2 regions of the Alteromonas sp. McT4-15 genome follow, and region 2 is predicted to be linked to the other one. Evidence: predicted binding sites of a transcription regulator. Region 2 holds the regulator's gene; the other holds the start of a gene.
What was found. The regulator MetJ, encoded in region 2, represses methionine synthesis genes. The targets are predictions, from matches to a motif close to TAGACGTCTAGACGTCTA.

Region 1 (5,867 bases), on a different contig from region 2:
CGGCAAACAATGACGTGGCTTGTTCACCAACCACTTCATCTTGAAGAATACGAGGATATTTACCCGCCAATGACCATGTGAGGAAAAATGGCGTCCAGTCGATATATTGTCGAAGTACAGATAAATCCGCCGTTACCGGGGTTACACCTAGCGCATTTGGCTTAACTGGTAGCGTCGAAAAATCAGGCTTGAAAGCGTTATCTCGGGCCTGCGCCAAAGTAACAGGTTTGCTTCTTGGCTTTTTACGCGCATGTTGTTCGCGAACAGTGTCATACTCTTTGGCTAATTCGGCTGCATAGACATCTCTAGACGTCTTATTAAGTAAGCGCTGACATACCCCAACAGCGCGACTTGCATTAGGCACATATACCACTGGCGCATGATAATTCTGCTCTATTTTTACCGCAGTATGCGCTTTCGATGTCGTGGCACCGCCGATAAGCAGCGGTATTTCAAAGCCTTGTCTTTCCATTTCTTTGGCCACATGTACCATTTCGTCGAGCGATGGCGTAATAAGACCAGACAAACCTATCATGTCTACATTTTCGTCTTTTGCGACTTGTAAAATCGTTGCCGCTGGCACCATTACGCCCAAGTCGATAACTTCGAAATTGTTACATTGAAGTACTACACCAACGATGTTTTTCCCTATATCGTGAACATCACCTTTCACCGTCGCAAGCAAAATCTTACCGTTACTCTTCGCATCATCTGACTTTTCAGCTTCGATAAAGGGCTGTAAATGCGCCACCGCTTTTTTCATTACACGGGCCGATTTAACGACCTGTGGCAAAAACATTTTCCCCTCACCAAACAGGTCACCAACCACATTCATGCCGTCCATTAGTGGACCTTCAATAACATGTAACGGGCGTTCGGCCTGTTGGCGCGCTTCTTCAGTATCTTCGACGATGTAGTCGGTAATGCCCTTTACCAGCGCATGCTCCAAACGTTTATTGACTTTCTGCTCGCGCCAGCTCAAATCTTCTTTTGCCGCCGCTTTGCCATCACCTTGATAGTTAGGTGCAATATCCAGCAGGCGCTCTGTCGCATCATGGCGTCGGTTTAGAATGACATCTTCAACCGCATCGCGAAGTTCAGCGGGTATTTCATCATACACCTCGAGTTGACCAGCGTTAACAATCGCCATGTCCATCCCTGCGCGTATCGCATGGTACAAAAACACCGAATGCATTGCTTCGCGAACCGGATTATTACCGCGGAATGAAAAGGAGATATTCGACAAGCCGCCTGAGATATGTGAATACGGACATGTTTGTCTAATAACACGAGTGGCTTCGATAAAATCTACAGCATAGTTATCGTGCTCTTCAATACCGGTTGCTACCGCAAAAATATTGGGGTCGAAAATGATATCTTCAGGTGGAAAACCAATTTCTTCAGTCAACAACTTATAGCTGCGCTGACAAATTTCGATTTTACGCGCTTGCGTATCAGCTTGACCGGTCTCATCAAATGCCATTACAACCGTCGCTGCACCAAAACGCTTAATCTGCTTAGCTTGACTTAAAAACTGCTCTTCGCCCTCTTTAAGCGAAATAGAATTAACGATAGCTTTACCTTGCACACACTTAAGGCCCGCTTCAATAACCTCCCATTTCGATGAATCAATCATAATGGGAACGCGACTGATGTCAGGCTCAGAAGCAATAAGGTTTAAGAAGGTGATCATGGCCTGCTTAGAATCAAGCATCGCCTCATCCATGTTGATATCGATGATCTGTGCACCGTTTTCAACTTGCTGCCTAGCAACATCAAGTGCTGCTTCGTAGTCGCCTTCTAAAATAAGACGTTTAAATCGCGCCGAGCCTGTGACGTTGGTACGCTCGCCGATATTAATAAAGGTAGAAAATTCTGCGCTCACATGGCCTCCTAATGTACAAACGGCTCTAGGCCCGACAGACGCATTTTGGGTTCAAATTCAGGAATGCGGCGTGGACTCACGCCTTCTACTGCTTGCGCAATTTTTCGAATATGATCAGGTGTACTACCACAACATCCGCCCACAATATTCACCAAGCCCGACTGTGCCCACTCTTTTAGGTGTTCGGCCATTTCAGGCCCTTCCATGTCGTACTCACCAAACTCATTCGGTAGGCCGGCGTTAGGGTGTGCTGAAATTAGGCATTCACTGATGGCCGCTACTTCATCAACATACTGTCTTAATAAATCGGGGCCAAGTGCGCAGTTGAGACCAAATGAGAACGGATTAATGTGGCGCATTGAATAGTAAAACGCCTCAGCAGTTTGTCCTGATAACGTACGACCAGACGCATCGGTAATGGTGCCTGACACCATCACTGGCAATGATGTGCCCATCTTATCGAAAACCGTTTCAACTGCGTAGGCAGCCGCCTTTGCATTAAGCGTATCGAAAATAGTTTCCAGCATAATAAGGTCAACACCGCCTTCAATAAGTGCTTCGGTTGATTCGCTGTACGCTTCTACTAGTTCGTCGAAGGTGACATTGCGTTTACCGGGATCGTTAACGTCCGGCGATATCGACGCAGTTCGATTTGTTGGACCAAGCACCCCCGCAACATATCGCGGTTTATCAGGTGTTTTCGCAGTATATTCATCTGCCGCCTTTCGCGCTAAGCGTGCAGCCGCTAAATTAATATCGCGAGAGTGGGCCTGCATGTCGTAGTCTGCCATTGCAATCGTTGTGGCATTGAACGTGTTGGTTTCAATGATATCGGCACCCGCTTCGAAGTAGTCGCAATGTATTTGATAAATAATGTCAGGCTGAGTAATGACGAGTAAGTCGTTGTTGCCTTTAACATCGCAATGCCAGTCAGCAAATTGCTTACCTCTATAGTCGGCTTCTTCCAGTTTGTGACGCTGGATCATGGTTCCCATTGCGCCATCCAAAATAAGAATGCGTTTTTTAGCAGCCTCGCTGAGCGTTGCTCTAGCGCTAGAAACTATCTTGTGACTCACGTGCTACCTCTTTGGCTGTGATTTTTCAGCAAGCTGATTAAGATCATACGGTGTGGTCTGGTAAACGTAATAGTTTAGCCAGTTAGTAAACAACAAACTACCATGAGAACGCCATTGGACAATAGGCGATTTCGACGGGTCATCACCTTCAAAGTAGTTCTTGGGAATCGCGGGCGTCTGGCCCGCGGCGATATCTCTAAAATATTCGTCTTTAAGCGTATCTGGGTCGTATTCAGGATGTCCCGTTACAAAAACCATGCGCTTATCATCTGATGCCACAATATAGGCACCCACCTCATCCGACTCTGCCACTACACTCAAACCATCAACACTGTTGTACTGCCAAGTGTCAATATGACCGTAGCGAGAATGTGGTGCGTAAAACGAGGGGTCAAAACCACGTAATAGTTCATTATTAGGGTCATTAACCTGATGCCGATAGACGCCTGAGAACTTTTCTTCGCGAAGCTGTCGCGTGATACCATAAAAGTGATACATGGCAGCATGGGCGGCCCAACATAAATAAAGCGTAGAATTCACATGACGTTGTGCCCATTCGAGTATGGTGGTCATGGTATCCCAGTACTTTACTTCTTCATAATCAAGCAGTGCTAACGGAGCCCCGGTTACAATCAAGCCGTCGTATTTTTTATTCGCAACACTTGAAAAGTCATGATAGAAGGCGTCCATATGAGATTGTGGTGTATTTTTGGGCGCTTGATTGTCTATACGAATTAAATCGACATTTATCTGAAGTGGCGTATTAGATAGCAAACGAAGCAACTGTACTTCGGTTTCAATCTTATTTGGCATTAAGTTAAGTATGCCCACTTCAAGAGGTCGAATATCCTGATTTGCCGCTCTATCCATATCCATGGTGAATATATTTTCACCTAACAACACATTTTGTGCGGGCAATTGTTCAGGAATACGTATTGGCATAACAGGCTCCAGTCATAAAACGCTATGACTGTATTGTGACTATTACCAAGAAGATGTCAACATCTTTACGTCTAGACGTCTAAACGCCCTTTTGAAGTAGTATGGTGCTTTATGGCGTTTGTCGATGAACCATCATCAACATTTCCGCTTCGGCACGAGGGATATCACAAGCTTCAATGATTTCATCAATGCTTGCCCCTTGTTTAACGAGTTCGGCTGCTCGCTGATAAAGCCTTAAGGAGGGGTCTTGCAGTTTCTGTTCACGAAGTTGATTTTCTAACTCCGTTTGTTTTTCATCTAACGATTGAAGGTGGCGGGTAATCACTAAACTCCGCGCCTGCGCTTCCGATTGCTGATTATTTGCACTATTAGCGAGGGCTTCAATACGCGATAATTCAGCGCTATGAGATGCAGCCAGGTTATCTAAATCGGCGCGAAGACGGTTGTGCTTCACTGTCAAAAACCCAACCATCAACACAAGTATGCCAATGATCACTATCAGAATTAAGTCAATTGCGGTAGGCGCTACAAGCTGCCAATCCATGGGCATAAAACCTTTGAAGAAATGAAAAAAGGCACTAACAGTGTAAGTTAGTGCCTTAAATTACTAAATGTTACTTAGCTCATCCCATTCTTCATCGCTAAGCAGCTTATTCAGGTCAACAAGGATAAGCAGTTCGCCATCGCGGTTGCTCACTCCCTGAATAAATTTAGCGCTTTCTTCAGTGCCAACATTTGGTGCACTGTCGATTTCAGAAGATTTCAGGTAAACCACCTCAGCAACACTATCTACCAAAATACCGACCACTTGCTCGTCAGATTCGATAATGACAATACGTGTGTTATCGGTAATTTCAGTGGGTGGCAACCCAAAGCGGGCGCGTGTGTCAATGACAGTAACCACATTACCGCGCAGGTTAATAATACCTAGCACATAATCAGGTGCACCGGGTACAGGGGCTATTTCGGTATAACGCAATACTTCTTGAACTTGCATTACATTAATACCGTAAGTTTCTTCACCTAAGCGATACGTTACCCATTGAAGGACTTCGTCGTTGCTGTCAGTGGCATTGTTATTTGTACTTTTGTCGCTCATGAACCTGGCTCCCAATACTATGGCGTCTGGTCGTTACTGCCTAAGCCTTTGTTAAGCATAGATATTAATTCTTCAACGTCAATTAACGCGCACATTTTTTCTTTAACCATCCCGGCTAACCAAGGACGCTTACCTGTGGACTCGCGCCATTTAACGTCATCACTTGTTAAACTGACCGTATTAACGAGCTTTTCACTCGCTAATCCCCACGCACTCTCACCTAACATTATAAGATATCGGTAGTTTAGCGATTGTGCGAGGTTTTCGTCATATTTTTCTGGCATTACCCATTTTGCTGAGTCAACAACATTCAGTTTAGACTCTCTGTACAACATTACACCCATAAACCAATCAGGCTTGCCGAATAATGGGCCAATTTTTTCAATCTGATGAATACCTCCAAGTGTAGTCAAAGGTACTGCTAATGTTAAACCTGCAACCTCAAAGAATAACGCTTGGAAATGAGAACCGAGACTATCCTTTAGTGGTATTTTTGCAGGCGCTACATATTCGCCCGCCTTTTCGTCTTCTTGAGAACGCGTTTCAGTGACGGGAACTTGCTCATCACTGTGGCTACTTTCTTGTTCTGGTTCCGCTAAAAATGAGGTAACGTCTTGTACAATTTTCTCTTGCTCGTCATCCACTGTATGAAAGCGCGTGGTAGCGCTTAATGCCTCTTCGGCCATTTTTTGGGATGCTTGCTCAAGCAATCTAGCCGTACGCGCAGTAACATCTTCCGGTGTTTCTGGCTCTTTTAGTAGGCTATCAAGATATGCCTCCATGACGTCTTCACGGGCAAAAGGCGATTGCTTGGTCATTCTTTGTTACTTCTCCAGCACTTTTAATAATTTTGCATAAGCCGATA
Region 2 (3,564 bases):
TAAGGTGCACCTTAGCGCACCTTATGAAATGTTAACTGTGAGAAGACGTTGTAGCAAAACTTTTGTGTAAAAAGCTATTTATCCGTTTCCGCGCACTCCAAGCATGTGACAAATGGCATAGCTCAACTCACTGCGATTAAGCGTGTAGAAGTGAAAATGTTTAACGCCTTCTTTTGCCAACACTTTAACTTGGTCCATGGCAATGTTGGCACCAATAAGGTTACGTGTTGCTTGGTCGTCCTCATCTAATCCGTCGAACATTTTATGTAGCCAACCCGGTACGTGCACATTGGTAAACCCGGCAAACTTCACCAAAGTTTGGTAATTGGTAACGGGTAATATTCCGGGCACCAGGTCTAGGTCTACCCCTGCGGCGGCGGCACGGTCTCTAAAGCGTAAGAATACGCTGGTATCAAAAAAGAACTGTGAAATGGCTTCTGTGGCGCCCGCTTCAGCTTTGCGCTTTAAATTCAGTAGATCGAATTGAGCGTTAGGTGCTTCAGGGTGTTTTTCAGGATACGCTGCAACTGAAATGTCAAAATCAGCCACGTCTTTTAGCAATGCGACTAAGTCTGACGCGTACATTTCTGTTTTATCGACACCCGGTGGTAAGTCACCACGCAGGGCAACGATACGGCGAATGCCGGAGTCCCAGTAATCTTGTGCAATTTGCTTTAACTCTTCACGGCTTGCATCAACACAGGTTAAATGCGGCACAGCTGCTACGCCTGTTTGTTGTTGAATGCGCTTTACCACATCGTGTGTTCTATCGCGCTCGCCACTGTTTGCACCATAGGTTACTGACATATAACTTGGTTTTAGCGGCGCAAGACGCTCAACTGATTTCCAGAGTGTTTTTTCCATGGCTTCGGTTTTCGGTGGGAAAAACTCAAAAGACACATCAATATCACGCAGCTCTGATAGTGACTGATTTAATGCATCGATACCCTGTGCGTAAGAAACCATGGCTTATTCTCTCAAAATAGTAATCATATAGACGTTTAGACGTCTAAATTAAAGAATATATGTCTAGACGTCAAGAGGTTTACACTGCTCAATTGACCTTTTCGTGAACTTGTTTAGAATTTCTATTCATAACATAAATAAGAGTAGACCGAGTTAGTACAATGGCAGAATGGAACGGTAAATATATTCACCCCTACGCAGAGCATGGTAAAAAGAGCGAACAGGTTAAGAAAGTCACTGTTTCTATACCCATTAATGTGCTTAAAGCGTTGACAGACGAACGCACTCGTCGGCAGATAAATAATTTACGACACGCAACCAATTCAGAGTTGCTGTGCGAAGCATTTCTACATGCATTTACAGGGCAACCCCTGCCCAATGATGATGATTTGAGAAAAGACAATCCTAATCGCGTGCCGGCAGAAGCTAGACGTATTATGGAAGAGATGGGCATAGACCCTAGTTTCGAGAATGACGTGACAGAAGACGCGTAAGCAAATACTCAACAATTGTTGGCTATAGATAATGAAAAACGGCGCTTAAGATAAGCGCCGTTTTTATTAGTTGTTATTCAGCATTTGGTGTTTGCACGATGCGCGCTACACCAGACTCAATAGCGGCTTTTGATACCGCAGACGCGATACGTTCACACAAGCGAGGGTCCATAGGCTTCGGGATAATATAGTCCTTACCAAACGTCAAACTCTCACTTTTACTTGCCGCAAGTACCTCTGCTGGCACCTCTTCTTTAGTGATAGCGCGCAGCGCTTCAACCGCGGCCACTTTCATCTCATCGTTAATGGCTTTAGCACGTACATCCAGAGCACCACGGAAGATGAACGGGAAGCACAGTACGTTGTTTACTTGGTTCGGGTAGTCCGAACGGCCAGTGGCCATAATTAAGTCTTTGCGTACTTCGTGAGCAAGTTCAGGCTTTATTTCTGGGTCTGGGTTTGAACAAGCAAACACAATTGGGTTTTCAGCCATTAATGCTAACGTTTCTGGAGGCAGTACATCTGGACCAGAAACGCCTACAAATATATCAGCGCCTTCCATCACGTCTTCAAGAGTGCGCTTGTCAGTATTATTTGCAAAGAGCTTTTTATGTTCGGTTAAATCCTCGCGACGAGTGTGAATAACCCCTTTTCTATCGAGCATGTAAATACGCTCGCGCTGCGCGCCGCACTTAATCAGTAGCTCCATGCATGCAACAGCCGCTGCGCCTGCGCCCATGCATACAATCTTGGCGCTCTCTATCGACTTACCTTGAATTTCAAGGGCATTAAGCATACCCGCAGCGGTAACGATAGCTGTTCCGTGTTGATCGTCATGGAACACAGGGATATTACAGCGCTTGATAAGTTCTTGTTCTATTTCAAAACATTCTGGCGCTTTGATATCTTCTAAGTTAATACCGCCAAACGTGTCTGCAATGTTGGCTACCGTGTTAATAAACTCTTCGGTAGTTCTGTGCTTAACTTCAATATCAATGGCATCGAGTCCAGCGAAGCGTTTAAACAAAAGCGCTTTACCTTCCATTACAGGTTTAGATGCTAAAGGTCCAAGATTACCCAGTCCTAAAATAGCAGTACCGTTACTAATAACAGCAACCATATTGCCTTTCGCAGTATACTTATAGGCGTTATCAGGATCTTCAGCTATTTCTCTGACAGGCTCGGCAACGCCGGGACTATAGGCGAGTGCAAGATCGTCAACGCTATCAGCCGGGGTAGAAAGCTCCACGCGAATTTTTCCCGGCGTGGGTTTAGCATGGTAATCAAGTGCGCGTTGTCTAAAATCTGACATGTAAAATGGTATCCTTAGATGTAGGGTTCATCGGTGTCTTCGCTCACGCCTTGTACGCATTTTTATCGTTGTTATTGTTAATGTTACAGCAAGGGTTACACGACGTTTTTGTTAGAATTAATCCAGCCTTAGCTGATGCACAGGCAATAGTAAGGTATTATTCACAAAATTAATACTCACTATATCGCTTGTTGATCGCAACTCTAACACAGCCTTTCACTGTGTACATATCTGATCAGAATTCTCATGTACCAATGTAGGTGACGCGTACTTATTAGACCAGTAATATAGCGCTATAATTGCCATTCATATGATTTATTAATGACATCAACCTCATACGCATACTGTATTTTTAAATGTGGGGATGTGGGTAACAAAAACAGTCTTACGCAGTTGGCTGTAATCGTTCAGGAGAAGTATTTGTGACGGATAGAAAGCTTGTTAACGTGCTTACCGATGTGTGCGAAGCGGCTAAAAAAGACGGTGTTGGCTTTGTGTGGCTTACCCACACCGGACACTGGCATGCGCCTCATGTCGTTGCGGTGTTTCAAACTGAGTCGCAGCGCAACGCGGCAGTTACCTCGCAGTGGAATATGGACTTTATAAACAGTGTGAATATTGCCTTAGATAGTATTAAGTCTCAGGCTGCTTCAATACGTTTTGATAGCGAGGAAAAATGTAAACGGTTGAGTGGTGGCAATTGGGACAGACATTTGCAAACTCATCACTTGCATTAATGCCTAGGCAATAAAAAAGCGCCATATAGGTAATGCCGTTCACTTAAGGTGAGCG

Region 1: a site for MetJ is predicted at 3,968-3,985, ahead of metA (homoserine O-acetyltransferase MetA). Genes of this name have one in related genera too.

Annotation. Positions count from the first base shown of each region.
Region 1 is NZ_JAJALG010000003.1:41,947-47,813, forward strand. It holds gene metH (methionine synthase) at 1-1,885, opposite strand, end outside; gene LHL20_RS03455 (homocysteine S-methyltransferase family protein) at 1,894-2,961, opposite strand; gene metA (homoserine O-acetyltransferase MetA) at 2,965-3,903, opposite strand; gene LHL20_RS03465 (DUF2802 domain-containing protein) at 4,013-4,447, opposite strand; gene LHL20_RS03470 (chemotaxis protein CheW) at 4,511-5,002, opposite strand; gene LHL20_RS03475 (chemotaxis protein CheW) at 5,020-5,820, opposite strand; gene LHL20_RS03480 (ParA family protein) at 5,827-5,867, opposite strand, start outside.
Region 2 is NZ_JAJALG010000027.1:53,589-57,152, forward strand. It holds gene metF (methylenetetrahydrofolate reductase) at 79-966, opposite strand; gene metJ (met regulon transcriptional regulator MetJ) at 1,128-1,460, shown strand; gene LHL20_RS16030 (malic enzyme-like NAD(P)-binding protein) at 1,534-2,772, opposite strand; gene LHL20_RS16035 (hypothetical protein) at 3,195-3,509, shown strand.